Regions from separate parts of the Rothia endophytica genome, predicted to be linked through region 1. Evidence: predicted binding sites of a transcription regulator. Region 1 holds the regulator's gene; the other holds the start of a gene.
The links. Region 1 encodes HspR, which represses chaperone genes until heat shock. Its sites were predicted from a motif close to AAGTTGAGTCNNNNNGACTCAACTT; they were not measured.
Positions count from the first base shown of each region.

Region 1 (8,127 bases):
CTTGCCTTCGGCGAAACCGCACTGGGTGCCGCCCTACTGCTCCCCATCGTCCCCGCCAAGCTGGCTGGCCTGGGCCTGACCGTCTTCTCAGCCGGCATGCTGACCATGTACTTCGGCAACGATGAAATGACCCAGGATGACGGCATCCGCCCCACCCAGGAAGGCACCGGCCTGGCTAAGGACTTCATCATGCTCGGCGCTGGCCTAGCCCTGCTCTTCTCATCAAAGAAGTAGCTCAATATTCATAAAGCCCCGCACCAGCTGCCTCAGAGCAGCAGGTGCGGGGTTTTTTGCGCCTGCAAACAGCAACATGTGACCAGCCATAATCAACAGCCTGCTGTTCATTTCGTGATACATTTCTGTCTAGGCAAACTACCCTTGCACCACAGGACACACCATGGACGCGCTCCAAAACATACTCGATTCCGCTAGCTCCTTTATCTGGGGGCCTTGGCTCCTGCTCCCCCTCCTGGTAGGAACAGGTCTCTTTTTGAGTCTGCGACTGGGCCTTATCCAGCTTCGGCTCTTTACCAAGGCAATGAGCATCCAGTTTGGACGCCGCGCCAAGCAGCCCGGGCTCAAGGGCGAGATTTCAGCCTTCCAGGCCATGAGCACTGCCCTCGGAGCTACGGTGGGTACCGGCAACATTGTGGGTGTAGCTCTGTCGATCAGTATCGGCGGCCCCGGTGCACTCTTCTGGATGTGGGTCACCGCCATCTTGGGTATGGCCTCCAAGTACGCGGAATGCTTTTTGGGTGTGCGATTCCGCCATTACGACAAAATGGGGGAACTGACCGGCGGCCCGCAGTCCTACCTGCAACGCGGCATCCCCAATAAGTTCGGAAAGTTCCTGGCGACCATGTTCGCCGTCTGCTGTGTCTTCGCCTGCTTTGGCATTGGCAACATGACCCAGTCCAACGCTATCTCTGCCAACCTGGACCACTCTTTTGGCATCTCACCGGTAACAACGGCAATCTTCCTAACTGTACTTACTGCCGCCGCTCTACTGGGCGGCATCAAGATTGTGTCTAAAGTCGCCTCAATCTGTGTGCCCCTCATGATTCTGCTCTACCTGGGTTTTGGTAGCTACATCTTGATCCTCAACGCTGGGCAGATTCCCGAAGTTCTTGGCATGATTTTGCGAGGTGCCTTCACCGGTGAAGGTGCCGCCGGCGGCGCAGTGGGTGCAGGCTTCCTCATTGCCATGCAAATTGGCGCCCAGCGCTCACTCTTCTCTAACGAATCGGGGATGGGCACCGCGTCCATTCCCGCCGCAGTAGCAGCTACTTCTCACCCGGTGCGCCAGGGGCTAGCGTCCATGACCCAGACCTTCGTGGACACCATCATCGTCATTTCTATGACCGGCTTCGTCATCCTCACCACCGGCACCTGGACGGGCGGTGACCCCGCAACCATGACCTCCCTAGCCTTCGCTACCGGCTTACCCGGTGCCTGGGGCGGCTACATCGTGGCTTTCTGCCTGGTGTTGCTCGGCTATTCCACCGTGCTGGGCTGGTCCTACTACGGTGAGCGTGCCCTAGAATCTCTAGGTGGCGGACGTCGTGCTATCACTGGCTACCGTTTGGCCTTCGCTGTTATGTGCGGTGTAGGAGCCATTGCACCCCTAACTATTGTTTTTACTTTCTCAGACCTGATGAACGGTCTGATGGCTCTACCTAATCTGATTGGCCTGCTCTTACTCTCAGGCTTGGTCGCACGGGAGACTAAGAAATACCTGACCCACGACCCAAATTTTGAGGCAACCGTGGATACCATTGACGGCTTTATGTACGGGTTACCCGGCGGTTTGGACGCCCAGATTGACCATCAGGTGGACCTGTCCCAGAAGAACCCCGAGCTTGAACACCCGGACACCACCAGCCTCAAAGTGATTACCGAAAAGATGCTTGAGGAGCATACAGCAACGGCTGAGGCAGCACCGGTCTACGATGTAACCCTCACTAACGTACAGACCGGTTCTATACCCCTGCAGACCGGTTCACTGCCCATCATCCAGCAGGCTAAACCCTCTTTCGGCACTCCCACTGATCCCAGGGCCAGTAAACCTTAGAATTGACGCCAACTTGCATGCGCACTTTCCCCGGTAAACTGGTAGCTGCCCCACCCGGGGCGCAGGTGTGCACTTAGGTTTTCCGTGCCCCTGCCCATCGCACCGGTGACTGCCGGCGCACGAGACCTCAGGGAGAGTCATGGAAACCAACAAGCAGAAAGCCGATCTAGAGGATAAGGCGCAGCGCGTAGCTGCCGGCGAGGACATCCACGCACCGGCACCCGAGATTTTTCATCGCCAGCCTTACTCTTTTGTGCGCCGCGGTGATCGCCTGACCGCCCGCCGTCAGAAGGCCTGGGACGCCTACGCCCCCAGCCACGTGCTGGATTTACCTCGCGCTATCGGTGATACCTCGGTAGCCGAGGGCGCTGTTTTTGACCAGGAGAAACTTTACGGTCGGACCGCTCCCCTCGTGCTTGAAATTGGTTCTGGTCTGGGTGAGGCTGTTGTGCACCGTGCTGCGCAGGTACCTGAGAATGACTTCCTGGCGGTTGAGGTGTACACCCCGGGTATCGCTGACCTGCTACTGAAGATGAGTCAGGCAGGGGTGGAAAATGTGCGGGTTGCCCAGGCGAACGCCCCCGAGCTGCTAGATCACCTGCTACCCGAGAACTCAGTGGATGAGGTTTGGGTCTTTTTCCCGGACCCTTGGCACAAGGCACGCCACCACAAGCGTCGCCTGGTCTCCCCTGGCTTTGCAGATAAGATTGCCCGAGTTCTCAAACCCGGAGGAATCTGGCGCCTGGCTACCGACTGGGAGGAATACGCTCTGGTGATGCGCGAAGTTCTGGATGCTCACCCCGACTTCACCAACGCTCACGCTGGTGAAGGTATCACCGATGAAGACCCCATTGGCGGTTGGGCGCCGCGCTGGGAAGGCCGCACCCTGACCAGCTTTGAGCGCAAGGCAGGCGACGCAGGGCGTCGTGCCCACGACCTCACCTATATTCGCAACTAGACGATTTGTTCACATGGCCCCTGCCAGCGGTACTAATGCAGCATATTTCTGAATGAGTAGCGATGATTCAACGAAAGAGAGCCGGGATGAACCCGGCTCTCACTACACTTTCAATCTTTCAACCGGGGCACTTTAGCCCTTAGCCAGCAGCTCACGTACGCGAGGAATCACCTGCGTACCGTAGAGCTCAATAGAGCGCATGGAGTACTCGTGAGGCAGGGGACCATTAGAGTACTTGAGGTCAAAACGCTGAATACCCAGGGTCTTGACGGTAGCGGCAATCTTCTGCGCTACCGTCTCGGGTGACCCGACATAGAGGGAGCCGTGAGTAATTTCGTGGTCGAACTCGGCGGCGCTGGCGGGGCCCCAGCCGCGTTCGGCGCCAATCTTGTTGCGGTTGGTGATCCAATGCTGGCGCAGTTGCGCCTTAGCTTCTTCATCTGTATCTGCAATGTGACCGGGTGAGTGGACGGCAATAGGCAGATCGGTGTTGCCCAGTTGCGCGTTGGCCCGGTGGTAGAGGTCCACGAAAGGCTTGAAGCGCTCTGCAGGGCCTCCGATGATGGCAAGCATCAGTGGCATCTTGTACTGGGCTGCTCGCGCCACGGACTCGGGGCTGCCGCCCACAGCGATCCACTGTGCAAGGCCGTTTTCAGTCTTGGGGTAGATTTCCTGGTTGACCAGCGGGGTGCGGTTTCCGGGGTTCCAGTTGACGGGTTGCTCGGTGACAACGCGCGAGAAGAGTTCGAGCTTCTCAGCGAAGAGCTGGTTGTAGTCCTCCATCCTGTAGCCAAAAAGCGGGAAGGACTCGGTGAAGGAGCCGCGCCCCAGAACCACTTCAGCGCGGCCCTTGCTCATGGCGTCGATGGTAGCGAAGCGCTGGTAGACGCGAATGGGGTCATCGGAACTGAGTACGGTCACGGCTGAACCCAGATGGATGCGCTCGGTCACCGTGGCAATGCCTGCTAGGACGGCGTCGGGGGCTGACACGGCATAGTCAGGGCGGTGATGCTCACCAACACCGAAGAAGTCAATGCCCACGCGGTCAGCCAGCTTTGCCTGTTCCACGACGTTGCGGATTACCTGCGCCTGATGTAGCGGCTTACCCTCTAGATCTTGGGTAGAGTCGCCGAAGGTATCCAGACCGAACTGGACGTCCATGTCGGTAACCGAGGGTAGGCGATCGCGGAGGCATGTTGACGTAGTGATGTCGTCAGCGGTGAGGTGTGAGGTCATGAGTTTCGCCTTTCATCTGACGTTAGATATTTTACAAAGAAAGTATCTCACGGCGCGGTAAAAGGCACAAGAGGCAATACAAGCCAGCACAATGCGCATTTCAGGCCGCTGGGTGATGCAATGCCTAGAATAACAAAAGCCCCTTTCAGGTAGTCATTAACAACCTGAAAGGGGCTTTTTTATTATTTACCGGTCTTAGGGCGGTAGAGCACCACAGCTTGGGAGCGCGGCCGGGCAACAGGACGCTTACCCCGTGCCAAGTGCACGATATCGCCCGACGCCCCGGCAGCAAAAACGCGTGATCCGTCGCGCAAGCGGTGTATCAGGGCCTCGTTCTCTCGTAGAAGCTCAGCATTGCGAGCCTTAAGAGCTTCTACCTGGTGCTCCAGATCAATGACCCGTTTGATGCCTTCTAGAGACACACCAGACTGTGAGAGCTCCTGGATTTCTTGGAGCTTCTGCACATCCCGCTCAGAGTAGCGGCGGGCCTTACCCGGGGCGCGGGAGGGTTGAACCAGGCCCAGGCGGTCGTACTGGCGCAGGGTCTGCGGGTGCATACCTGCCAGCTCGGCCGCCACCGAGATGACGAAGACCGGTCGGTCTGATTCCAAGGCCATGGTTACACACCGGCTTTCTTGAAGAGCTCTTCGCGCGGGTTACCTTGGGGTGCTAACTCCAGGAAACGGGATAGAGCTGCCTGCGCCTCGTCTGTCAGGTCGGTGGGTACCTGCACCTCGGGTATCACCAGCATATCCCCGGTTCCCTTCTTGGTCACGAAGCCGCGGCCCTTGGCTCGCAGCTTACGGCCAGTGGGTGAACCTGCGGGTAGGCGGAGCCTAACGCTCTTGCCGTCTAATGTGGGCACCTCAAGAATGGTGCCGTTAACAGCTTCTTCCAGGGTGACGGGAACGTGCACCAGCACGTTATCGCCCTCGCGCTCGAAAATAGGGTGCGCGTCCACACGCACGGTCACCAGCAGATCGCCAGCACCGCCGGGACCGGCGTGCCCCTTGCCGCGCAAACGCACCTTTTGACCGTCCTTGACGCCCTGGGGTAGACGGGCTGTGGTCTGGGAACCGCCGGGGCGGAAAACGCTAACTTCGGCGCCCTCGTAGGCTTGCTTGAGGCTGATGCGGGCACTAGTGGTGGCGTCTTCACCCTTAGGCGCGGACTGCTGGAAGGCACCGGAACCGCCGGGGAACCCTCCACCCATACCACCGGAGAAGCCACCGCGGGATGAGCTACCGCCCATACCGCCGCCAAACATTCCGCCCAACAGATCCTCAATGTTGATGCCCTGGGAGCCACCACCGGTGCTGTAGCTAAAGTTGCCTGCCCCACCGGGGAACCCTCCCCCGGGGAACCCACCGGCACCGCCCGGGAAGCCGCCGCCGAAACCGGCAGCCCCGTATTTACGGACCTGGTCGTATTCTTCGCGCTGCTTCTTATCCGAGAGCACGTCGTTGGCTTCTGAAATCTCTTTGAACTTCTTTTCAGCCGCAGCGTCGCCGGGGTTCTGGTCGGGGTGGTACTTACGCGCTAGCTTGCGGTAGGCCTTTTTAATGTCTGCATCTGAGGCGGTTTCAGAGACGCCCAATACCTTATAAAAATCTGTGTTCAGCCAATTTTCACTAGCCATGTGCGTCTCCTTCCGGGTAGACGGTAATCGTTTAGAAAAAGTTTTTTGCTGCCCAGTTAGGGCTGTGGGCGGGCACATGATGTGCCCGCCCACCGTGGTTTTAGTCTGCCTTATTCAGCGACTGCTACCGCTACCTGCGCGGTGCGGACGACGCGGTCGTTGACCTTGTAGCCGTAGCGCAGAACCATGGATACATGGTCGGGTTCCACCTCGCCGGTGGGCTGCTGCAGCACTGCCTCGTGCACCTGGGGATCAAAGGCGTCGCCGACTTCGCCGAAGCGGATCAGACCCTGCTTGGTGAGGGTTTCATCCAGTTTCTTGGCAATTGCGGCGAAGGGTCCATCTTCCAGGTCACCGTGGGTGCGGGCCGCGTCAATGTCGTCAAAGACCGGCAGCAAAGAGGCAATGACATCGCCAATCACGAAGTTGCGCAGCTGCTCTTTTTCCTTGGCGGTGCGGTTCTTGTAGTTGGTGAACTCAGCCTGAAGGCGGCGCAGGTCTTCGAGACGTTCAGCTGCCAGGGCAGCATCTGCAGTCTCGCCCGCCTCGGCGGCTACACCGGTTTCACCCGGTGCAGCGGCCTCGTCGGTGACACCCTCGGTCGCTTCAGGGTGACCGTCAGCGGCGGGGGCGCTGAAGGCCTCCTCCAGCGAATCGGCTTCTTGGCCCTGGGGCTCGTTGGTGTTCTCAGACATGGTTACTTCTTTTCGTCTTCGTCGATAACTTCGGCGTCTACTACATCGTCTTCATCAGCCTTGGGTGCACCGGCGTCAGCGTTAGCTGCGTCGGCCTGTGCCTGGGCGTAGAGTGCTTCGCCCAGCTTGGTCTGTGAAGCCTGTAGCTTCTCGAATGCTGCCTTGACAGCGTCATCATCTTCACCTTCAAGGGCTGCCTTGACGGCGTCCACGTCAGCCTGAACCTCAGTCTTGACATCCTCGGGTAGCTTCTCATCGTTTTCCTTGATGAGTTTCTCGATGGAGTAAGCGGAGTTCTCAGCTGCATTGCGGGTCTCGGCTGCCTCGCGGCGTGCCTTGTCCTGCTCAGCGTGTGCTTCGGCGTCCTTGACCATGCGATCAATGTCTTCCTTGGAGAGTGATGAGCCACCGGTGATGGTCATGGACTGCTCGGTGCCGGTGCCCTTGTCCTTTGCGGATACGTGCACGATACCGTTGGCGTCGATGTCGAAGGTGACCTCAATTTGGGGCATACCGCGGGGTGCAGGGGCGATGCCGGTCAGCTCGAAAGTGCCCAGGTTCTTGTTGTCGCGGGTGAACTCACGCTCGCCTTGGAAGACCTGGATAGACACTGAAGGCTGGTTGTCTTCAGCTGTAGTGAAGGTTTCGCTGCGCTTGGTGGGGATCGCGGTGTTGCGCTCGATCAGCTTGGTCATGACGCCGCCCTTGGTCTCGATACCGAGGGAGAGGGGGGTAACGTCGATCAGCAGAACATCCTTGCGCTCACCCTTCAGGACACCTGCCTGCAGGGCTGCACCCATAGCGACGACCTCATCGGGGTTGACGCCCTTGTTGGGCTCGCGGCCACCGGAGAGCTCCTTGACAACCTCGGTGACAGCGGGCATACGGGTTGAGCCACCGACCAGAACGATGTGAGCGATCTCTGAGACGGATACGCCGGCTTCTGAGATAACGTCCTTGAAGGGCTTCTTGGTGCGCTCCATCAGATCTGAGGTCATGTCCTGGAACTTAGCGCGGGTCAGCTTCTCATCTAGGTGGATGGGGCCCTCTGCGGTAACGGAGAGGTACTGCAGGGAGATGTTGGTTGAGGTAGCTGAAGAGAGCTCCTTCTTAGCCTGCTCAGCTGCTTCGCGCAGACGCTGCAGAGCGATCTTGTCCTTGGACAGGTCAGCACCGGTCTTGGACTTGACCTGCTCCAGCAGGAAGTCAACGATGCGCTGATCCCAGTCGTCGCCACCCAGACGGTTGTCACCGGAGGTTGCACGAACCTGGATGGTGGAGAAGCCGTCTTCATCTTTACCCACTTCGAGCAGGGAAACGTCGAAGGTACCGCCGCCGAGGTCGAAGACTAGAATCAGTTCGTCTTCATTGCCCTTGTCCAGGCCATAAGCCAGAGCTGCTGCGGTGGGCTCGTTGACGATACGCAGGACGTTAAGACCTGCGATTTCGCCGGCTTCCTTGGTTGCCTGACGCTCAGCGTCGTTGAAGTATGCGGGAACGGTGATCACAGCGTCGGTGACGGTGTCGT
Region 1 is NZ_BAABKP010000007.1:47,119-55,245, reverse strand. Features, by position in the region: gene ABD982_RS10700 (hypothetical protein) at 1-234, shown strand, start outside; gene ABD982_RS10695 (alanine/glycine:cation symporter family protein) at 398-2,071, shown strand; gene trmB (tRNA (guanosine(46)-N7)-methyltransferase TrmB) at 2,211-3,029, shown strand; gene ABD982_RS10685 (LLM class flavin-dependent oxidoreductase) at 3,162-4,190, opposite strand; gene ABD982_RS10680 (heat shock protein transcriptional repressor HspR) at 4,448-4,882, opposite strand; gene ABD982_RS10675 (DnaJ C-terminal domain-containing protein) at 4,885-5,904, opposite strand; gene ABD982_RS10670 (nucleotide exchange factor GrpE) at 6,015-6,599, opposite strand; gene dnaK (molecular chaperone DnaK) at 6,602-8,127, opposite strand, start outside.

Region 2 (8,127 bases), on a different contig from region 1:
TCCTGATAGGTCATGGGCCGATGGTTTTTAAGAGAGCCCGCAGGGCCTCGGTAGTCCGGTATGCCTGAGCCAGTGGAGATACCCGCGCCGGTCAATGCCAGGACATCGCCGGCATCTAGCAGAGCCCGGATACCAGCCATAGCAGTAGCAGGGTCTGTGGGCTCTGCGGTTTCGCTCACCACTCGCTCAATGGAGCGCAGCGCGGCACGGTGGGTTGCGGCAATATCGGCATGAGCGCTGATGCTCTCAGCGGCACCTGCAAATCGGGTATCAATGGCCATAGGTCTATCTTACTGAGGGGTGGAATCCTGCTTACCTTCAGGCATGGCAAAGAGGTGGGTATGTTCTCGCCAACTGGCTATAAACATACCCACCTCTTTGTTAAGGTTTATGCGGCAGTAACCGTTAGACCCTCGGTGGCAACATCCGGGTTAACGTCCACCCGCACGGTGTCGCCGTCCTTGATAGCCCCAGCCAAGATTCCCTTAGCCAGGCGGTCACCGATTTCTCGCTGCACCAGGCGGCGGAGCGGGCGGGCACCGTAGGCGGGGTCATAACCAGCCAGCCCCAGCCATTCAATAGCTGCCGGGGAGACATCCAAGGTCAGGCGGCGGTCTTCCAGGCGCTTGCTCAGAGCTGCGATTTGCAGCCCAACGATGGAGCTCAGCTCATCGGGTGAGAGGGGATCAAAGATGATGACCTCGTCCAGGCGGTTGAGGAACTCCGGCTTGAAGCTGGCATTCACTACTCCCATCACCGCAGAGCGGCGGGCATCTTCGTCCAGTTCCTGATCAATCAGGAACTGGGAGCCCAGGTTGGAGGTCAGAATCAGGATGACGTTGCGGAAGTCCACGGTACGCCCCTGACCGTCGGTGAGGCGGCCATCGTCCAGCACCTGCAGCAGAATGTCGAAGACCTCTGGGTGAGCCTTTTCCACCTCGTCCAGCAGGACGACGGAGTAGGGGCGGCGGCGTACAGCTTCGGTCAGCTGGCCGCCCTCTTCGTAGCCGACGTACCCGGGAGGGGCACCAACCAAGCGAGAAACAGCGTGCTTCTCTGAGTATTCGCTCATGTCGATGCGCACTAGTGCGCGTTCATCGTCGAACTGGAACTCCGCCAGCGCCTTGGCAAGCTCAGTCTTACCGACGCCCGTGGGGCCCAGGAAGAGGAAGGAGCCAATGGGACGGTCGGGGTCAGAGATACCTGCGCGGGAACGGCGCACAGCGTCCGCAACAGCGGTTACAGCCTTGGACTGACCGATGAGACGCTTACCCAGTTCGGCTTCCATGTTGAGCAGCTTCTCGGTTTCGCCGGTCAGCATGCGGCCAGCGGGGATGCCGGTCCAGGCTGAGATAACTTCTGCGATGTCATCAGCGGTGACTTCCTCAGACACCATAGCTTCAGTGTTAGCAGAGGTACTCTCTGCCTGCTGGGCGGCAACCAGCTCAGCTTCCAGAGAGGGAATCTCGCCGTAAAGAATACGGGAAGCTTCCCCCAGGTTACCTTCGCGCTGGGCTACTTCTGCTTTAGAACGCAGCTCATCGATTTGGGTTTTGAGGTCACCCACCCGGTTAAGACCAGCCTTCTCGGCTTCCCAGCGGGCGTTGAGGGCGTCCAGAGTTTCCTTCTTATCCGCTATGTCAGCGCGCAGGGCTTCGAGGCGTTCGACGGAGGCGGGGTCAGTTTCGTTAGCGAGCGCCAGTTCTTCCATCGTCAGACGGTCAACAGCACGGCGTAGCTGGTCAATTTCTTCGGGGGCCGAATCAATTTCCATGCGCAGGCGACTAGCTGCCTCGTCGATCAGGTCAATGGCCTTATCGGGTAGCTGGCGGCTAGGAATGTAACGGTTAGACAGGCTAGCTGCGGCAACTAGGGCCGAGTCAGCAATTGCAACCTTGTGATGCGCTTCGTAGCGTTCCTTGAGGCCGCGCAGAATAGCGATGGTGTCTTCCACGCTGGGTTCGCCTACGTAGACCTGCTGGAAACGACGCTCAAGAGCAGCGTCCTTTTCGATGTTCTCGCGGTATTCATCCAGGGTGGTGGCACCAATCAGGCGCAGTTCACCGCGGGCCAGCATGGGCTTGAGCATGTTACCGGCGTCCATAGAACCTTCGGTGGCACCGGCACCAACTACGGTGTGGATTTCGTCGATGAAGGTGACGATTTGCCCTTCTGAGGCCTTGATTTCTTCAAGCACTGCTTTGAGGCGTTCTTCAAATTCACCGCGGTACTTGGCACCTGCCACCATAGCTCCCAGATCTAGGGAGATGAGGGTCTTGCCGCGCAGAGATTCGGGTACGTCCCCGGAGACCATGCGCTGGGCCAGCCCTTCTACAACGGCAGTTTTACCGACGCCGGGTTCGCCGATGAGCACGGGGTTGTTCTTGGTGCGGCGGGAGAGCACCTGGACCACGCGGCGAATTTCGCTGTCGCGACCAATGACCGGGTCTAGTTTGCCTTCGCGTGCGATGGCGGTCAAATCGGTGCCGTACTTAGTCAGGGCATCAAAGGTGCCCTCGGGGTCAGGAGTGTTCACAGTTCGCTCCCCTCTCATTTCTTTAATGGTGGTTTCTAGACGATTAGCGGTCGCGCCTTCTGCTTCGAGGGCGCGAGCGGTGTCGTCGTTTCCTGCGGCAAGGCCCAGCAGTAAGACTTCGGTGGAAATATAGGTATCACCCAGCTCTGTTGCTTTGTTTTGCGCATTTTGCAGGGCAGTGAGCAGGGCACGGGAAGGTTGGGCCTGGGCTACGGATGAGCCGGCCGCCTTGGGCAGTTTCTTAATGAGGGTGGAGGCAGCAACCGAGATAACATCGACATCCAGTCCTGCAGCTTTGAGCACAGCTACCGCCACACCATCACGCTGATCCATGAGGGCCTTCAGCAGGTGAGCGGTGTCTAAATTAGGATTGCCCGCAGTTTGAGCATTCATATTGGCTGCCGAGAGAACTTCTTGGCTCTTGGTGGTGAATTGAGCGTTCATGTTGTCTTCTTTCTACGAGGAGGTTGATATTTAAGGTTGGTGGTGGACGCTCGCTACAACCGGTGGAACCGACCTAGCTGCATCCTTTCTATAAGTTGAGTCTACCTCACTCAACTTATTTGCGCTAGTATCGTTCAGTAATTTTTGGAGACATCTCAACCAGCGAGTATCAACTAGTAACCTCTGGCACATCTCAGTAGACTGACATGGCAGCACTCACCCCATTACCTAAAGAGGATCCATGACTCGCACAGCATATGCCATCCGCCATGTAGCATTCGAAGATCTCGGTATTTACGAGCAGCTCCTTGAAGACCGTGGTTTCACCGTTGAATACCGCGATGCTGGCATTGATTCTCTCAATATTCCTGAGGTTCAAGAGGCCGATCTCTTAATTATTTTAGGTGCCCCCATTAGCGTGAACGACACCCAGAGCTACCCCTTCCTCTTTGAGGAGGTTGAGCTCATCAAGAACCGTCTAGGGTCGCAAAAACCCGTTTTAGGCATCTGCCTAGGTGCCCAGCAAATCGCCATGGCAGCTGGCGCCGAGATCAGCGCCTCCGGCGTTCTAGAACTGGGCTACTCCCCGGTGGAACTCACCGAAGCTGGTAAGAACTCCGTGCTAGCTCCCCTTGGCAACACGCCCGTTCTGCACTGGCACGGGGATCAGTTCAGCATTCCCGCCGACAGAGAAACACTGGCAACCACCTCTGATTTTGAGAACCAAGCTTTCACTCTTGAAGACGAAGCAGGGAAGCCTTTCGCCCTAGCCCTACAGTTTCACCTAGAAGTTGACCCCCGTAAGGTTGAGCAGTGGCTCATTGCCTACACCGCCGACATCGTTGACTCGGGCCAGGATATCGCGGTCTTCAGGCGCGAAGCGTCCCAGTACGCAGAGGATTTGACGGCAGCGTCCACCCAGGTACTCAACGGTTGGCTGGACGCGGTGGGCCTCTGAGCCCTTAATCCAGGAAGTCGTACATCGACTCTTGGCGCTCCAGTTGCTCGCGCACATCATCATCGATGCCGCGGGCAGCTTCTTTAGCCTTGCGCCGGCTGGCAAGGGTCAGCAACAGCACAGCTATGGCGAAAGCAAAAGTCAGGATGCCGGCGGTATTACCGAACCCCGCTGAAAGACCCACGAGATCGTGCCCCAAAAGAGCGGAGGCGGCTGAGACCGTCACACCATCGACACGGTCAGGCACGAGTAACCCAAAGACAGCGGCAAGTAGCCAGCCAACTACCTGCACCAGGGCGGTGACCAGCGGCAGACCTGCGGATACCCCTGCTCGCTGCAGCTTTACCTCCTGCCAGGCATAGTAGGTAGCCAGCAGATAAAGAACAGCTAAGGCTGGGCCGAAGCTGATAGCAAAGACTGGTACCAGAGACCCACCTGCACCAAAAAGTGATCTACCTGCGGTAATCCATAGAGCAGCCAGCACCCCCAGGGGGCCCATCAGGTAGAGACTAATCCGGGTCCACGCACACCCTTGCCGGCGTAGAGTAGAGCTGCCAGGGGTTACAGTGTCATTTTCAGAAAAATTTTGCGGTAAGCTCACTCCCCCATTTTATGCACGCGTCCGCTCCCCGACCGGTAGGGTTGAAGGTATGAGCAGACTTGAAGCGATTTTCTTTGACCATGACGGAACCCTAGTTGATACCGAGCCCCTGTGGGCTGAGGCCAAAGCGGCCCTTGCAGCAGACTACGGTAAGACCTGGACCGAAGAAGATTCGCTGGCATGCCTGGGGCGCCCCGCCACGGTAACTTTTGAACGAATGCATGCCCTGGGCATTGACGCTCCGGCAGACGAACTCTATGCAAGCCTTAAAGAGAAAATGGGTGTTTTGCTGTCTGAAGCAACCATTACTCTGCTTGAAGGCATCCCCGAACTCTTGGACGAAGTTGCGGCAGCTGGTGTACCTGCCGGAATCGTTACCAACGCCACCACCGCCGTCGCCCAGCGCACAGCAAACTTAGGGCCTGAAGGACTGTTTTCTACCATTGTGAGCGATGAGCACGTCACCCAGGCCAAGCCCAACCCCGAGCCCTACCTGCTGGCTGCCAAAAATTTGGGCGTTGACCCCGCTAACTGCGTAGCGATTGAGGACTCAGATTCAGGGACTCAGAGTGCAGTGGATGCAGGCATGAAGGTAGTTGTGGTGCCGGGTCTCCTCTCTGTACCCAAGAACCTTGGCCACGCCCGTATGGAGCACTCGGAGCTCTCTCTGGCTAAGATTCGCGCGCTGGTTGACGAAGACTAAACCTCTCATCCGAATAAAAAATCAGCCTCTTCCCGCGCGGGAAGAGGCTGATTTTTTACCATGTTACGTGCGTAGTGAGCCAAGAACTTACTTCACGTTGCCCTGGCCGTCATAGAGGTGTGAGCGGATGAACCACTGGAATTTTTCGAGCTCAGCGGTCTGACCAATCAGCAAGTCTTCGGTGATGGGGTCAACATCTCCCACTTTAGCGATGGCTGCACGATGGTCTTCAATGACACCATTGTAGACTTCATCGAGGGCGGATAGGTGAGCCTGGGCGTCAGCGCGGTCGACGCTGTAATCTTCCCAGGTACGCTTAGCTACCAGGTCTCCGGGCAGGCCATTGGGCGAGACGCCCATGGTTGCCATACGCTCAGCAAGCTCATCGACAAAGCCACGCACCAAATCAACCTGGGGGTCTAGCATTTCGTGCACACTAATGAAGGTGGGGCCCACAACATTCCAGTGGGCGTGCTTGAGGGTCAAATGCAAATCATTGAGGGCATGCAGGCGAAGCTGCAAAGCCTCGGCAACGTGGTGGCCAGACTCTTCGGTCAGACCGGGAACAGTGAATGATGCGCGCTTAGTCATCCCAACACCTTTCTACGAGGGAGACGGGCGGGAGCCCCCTACTGGGCCGCCCTTTGCTCCCTACTGTACCGCCGACAATCCACCACCGCAAGGTTATTATGAAAATATCATAATAAGATGACCGTCAGTACGACCGGACCCATATATTTTGGCGGCACCACCTATAACAATTACGGTTCTACGTCCTAGGCTCCCTGCGCTTTGTTCTTGATATAAAGACCAGAGTTATTGCAAGACGCCGGTGCTCACACAAAGTGTGAGCACCGGCGTCTTACAAATAAAAATTTCGGGCTTACTTGCTAGCGAAGATTTCGCGCATCAGAGCAGCAGCTTCTGAAGGGGTCTTACCAACCTTCACGCCAGCTGCTTCCAGTGCTTCTTTCTTAGCCTGAGCTGTACCTGATGAGCCGGAGACGATAGCGCCTGCGTGGCCCATGGTCTTGCCCTCAGGAGCGGTGAAGCCAGCAACGTAGCCAACAACGGGCTTGGTGACGTTTGCCTTAATGAAGTCAGCAGCACGCTCTTCAGCGTCACCACCAATTTCACCAATCATGACGATAGCTTCGGTCTCGGGGTCAGCTTCGAAAGCTTCAAGAGCATCAATGTGGGTGGTGCCGATGATGGGGTCACCACCAATACCGATAGCGGTGGTGAAGCCGATATCGCGCAGTTCGAACATCATCTGGTAAGTCAGGGTACCTGACTTGGACACCAGGCCGATTTTGCCCTTGCCGGTGATGTTGGCGGGTGTAATACCGACCAGTGACTCACCGGGTGTGATGATACCGGGGCAGTTGGGGCCGATGATACGGGTAACGGGCTTACCGTCAGCATCTACCTTGCTCTTGGCGTAGGCCCAGAACTCGGCGGTGTCACCCACGGGGATGCCCTCGGTGATCACAACGACTAGGGGAACCTCAGCGTCAATCGCTTCGATCACGGCGTCCTTGGTGAATGCCGGTGGCACGAAGACGATGGAGACATCAGCGCCAGTTTCCTCTACCGCTTCAGCTACGGTGCCGTAGACGTTGAGCTCAACATCCTGCCCGTTAGCATCTTTGTGAGCGACGGTGGTGCCGGCCTTGCGAGCGTTGACGCCGCCTACAATCTGGGTGCCAGCTGCGAGCATGCGAGCGGTATGCTTGGTGCCTTCGCCGCCGGTGATGCCCTGAACGATGACCTTCGAGTCCTTGTTCAAAAAGATAGACATATCTATAAACCTTCTAAAAAATCTAAGCGGAGAATTTAAGCGTTAGCGAGTTCGGCGGCCTTGTCAGCACCCGAGTCCATGGTCTCAGCCAGGTGGACCAGCGGGTGAGCAGCCTCGTGCAGAATAGCGCGGCCCTCATCTACGTTGTTGCCGTCCAGACGTACAACCAGGGGCTTGGTTGCCTTATCGCCCAGGATCTCTAGTGCCTTGACGATGCCGTTAGCTACAGCGTCGCAGGAGGTGATGCCTCCGAAGACATTCACGAATACAGACTTAACCTGCTCATCGTTGAGGATGATGTCCAGTCCAGCTGCCATAACCTCAGCCGAGGCGCCGCCGCCGATATCCAGGAAGTTAGCGGGCTTGACGTTGCCGTGGTTTTCACCGGCGTAGGCAACGACGTCCAGGGTGGACATCACCAGGCCAGCGCCGTTACCGATGATGCCTACCTGGCCATCGAGCTTGACGTAGTTGAGGTCGTTTTCTTTAGCCTTAGCTTCAAGGGGGTTCTCTGCGCTCTTATCAACTAGAGCTTCGTGGTCAGCGTGACGGAACTCAGCGTTGTCGTCCAGAGAGACCTTGCCGTCCAGTGCGAGAATCTTGCCGTCGCCGGTCTTAACCAGCGGGTTGACCTCAACAAGGGTTGCGTCTTCCTTCTTGTAGACTTCACCCAGCTTGATGAGAACCGCTGCAACTTCCTCGCGGATGTCTTCAGCGAAGCCGGCTGCCTCAACAATTTCTGCTGCCTTCTTAGCATCGATGCCGTTGATGGGGTTAACCTCAACCTTGGCCAGAGCATCGGGGCGCTCTACAGCCAGGGTTTCAATGTCCATACCGCCTTCTACGGAGCACATGGCAAGATAGCTACGGTTAGCGCGGTCTAGTAGCAGGGAGAAGTAGTATTCCTCGGCAATGTCTGCACCCTGGGCAATCATCACACGGTGAACGGTGTGACCCTTGATGTCCATGCCTAGAATCTGCTGTGCATATTCGTACGCCTCATCGGCAGTCTTGGCAACCTTTACGCCGCCAGCCTTACCGCGGCCGCCCACCTTAACCTGGGCCTTGACAACGGTGACGCCGC
Region 2 is NZ_BAABKP010000001.1:340,007-348,133, reverse strand. Features, by position in the region: gene ABD982_RS01590 (Sir2 family NAD-dependent protein deacetylase) at 1-281, opposite strand, end outside; gene clpB (ATP-dependent chaperone ClpB) at 389-2,980, opposite strand; gene ABD982_RS01580 (glutamine amidotransferase) at 3,222-3,938, shown strand; gene ABD982_RS01575 (hypothetical protein) at 3,943-4,539, opposite strand; gene ABD982_RS01570 (HAD family hydrolase) at 4,589-5,242, shown strand; gene ABD982_RS01565 (Dps family protein) at 5,330-5,833, opposite strand; gene sucD (succinate--CoA ligase subunit alpha) at 6,126-7,043, opposite strand; gene sucC (ADP-forming succinate--CoA ligase subunit beta) at 7,079-8,127, opposite strand, start outside.
Region 2: a site for HspR is predicted at 3,073-3,097, ahead of clpB (ATP-dependent chaperone ClpB). Genes of this name have one in related genera too.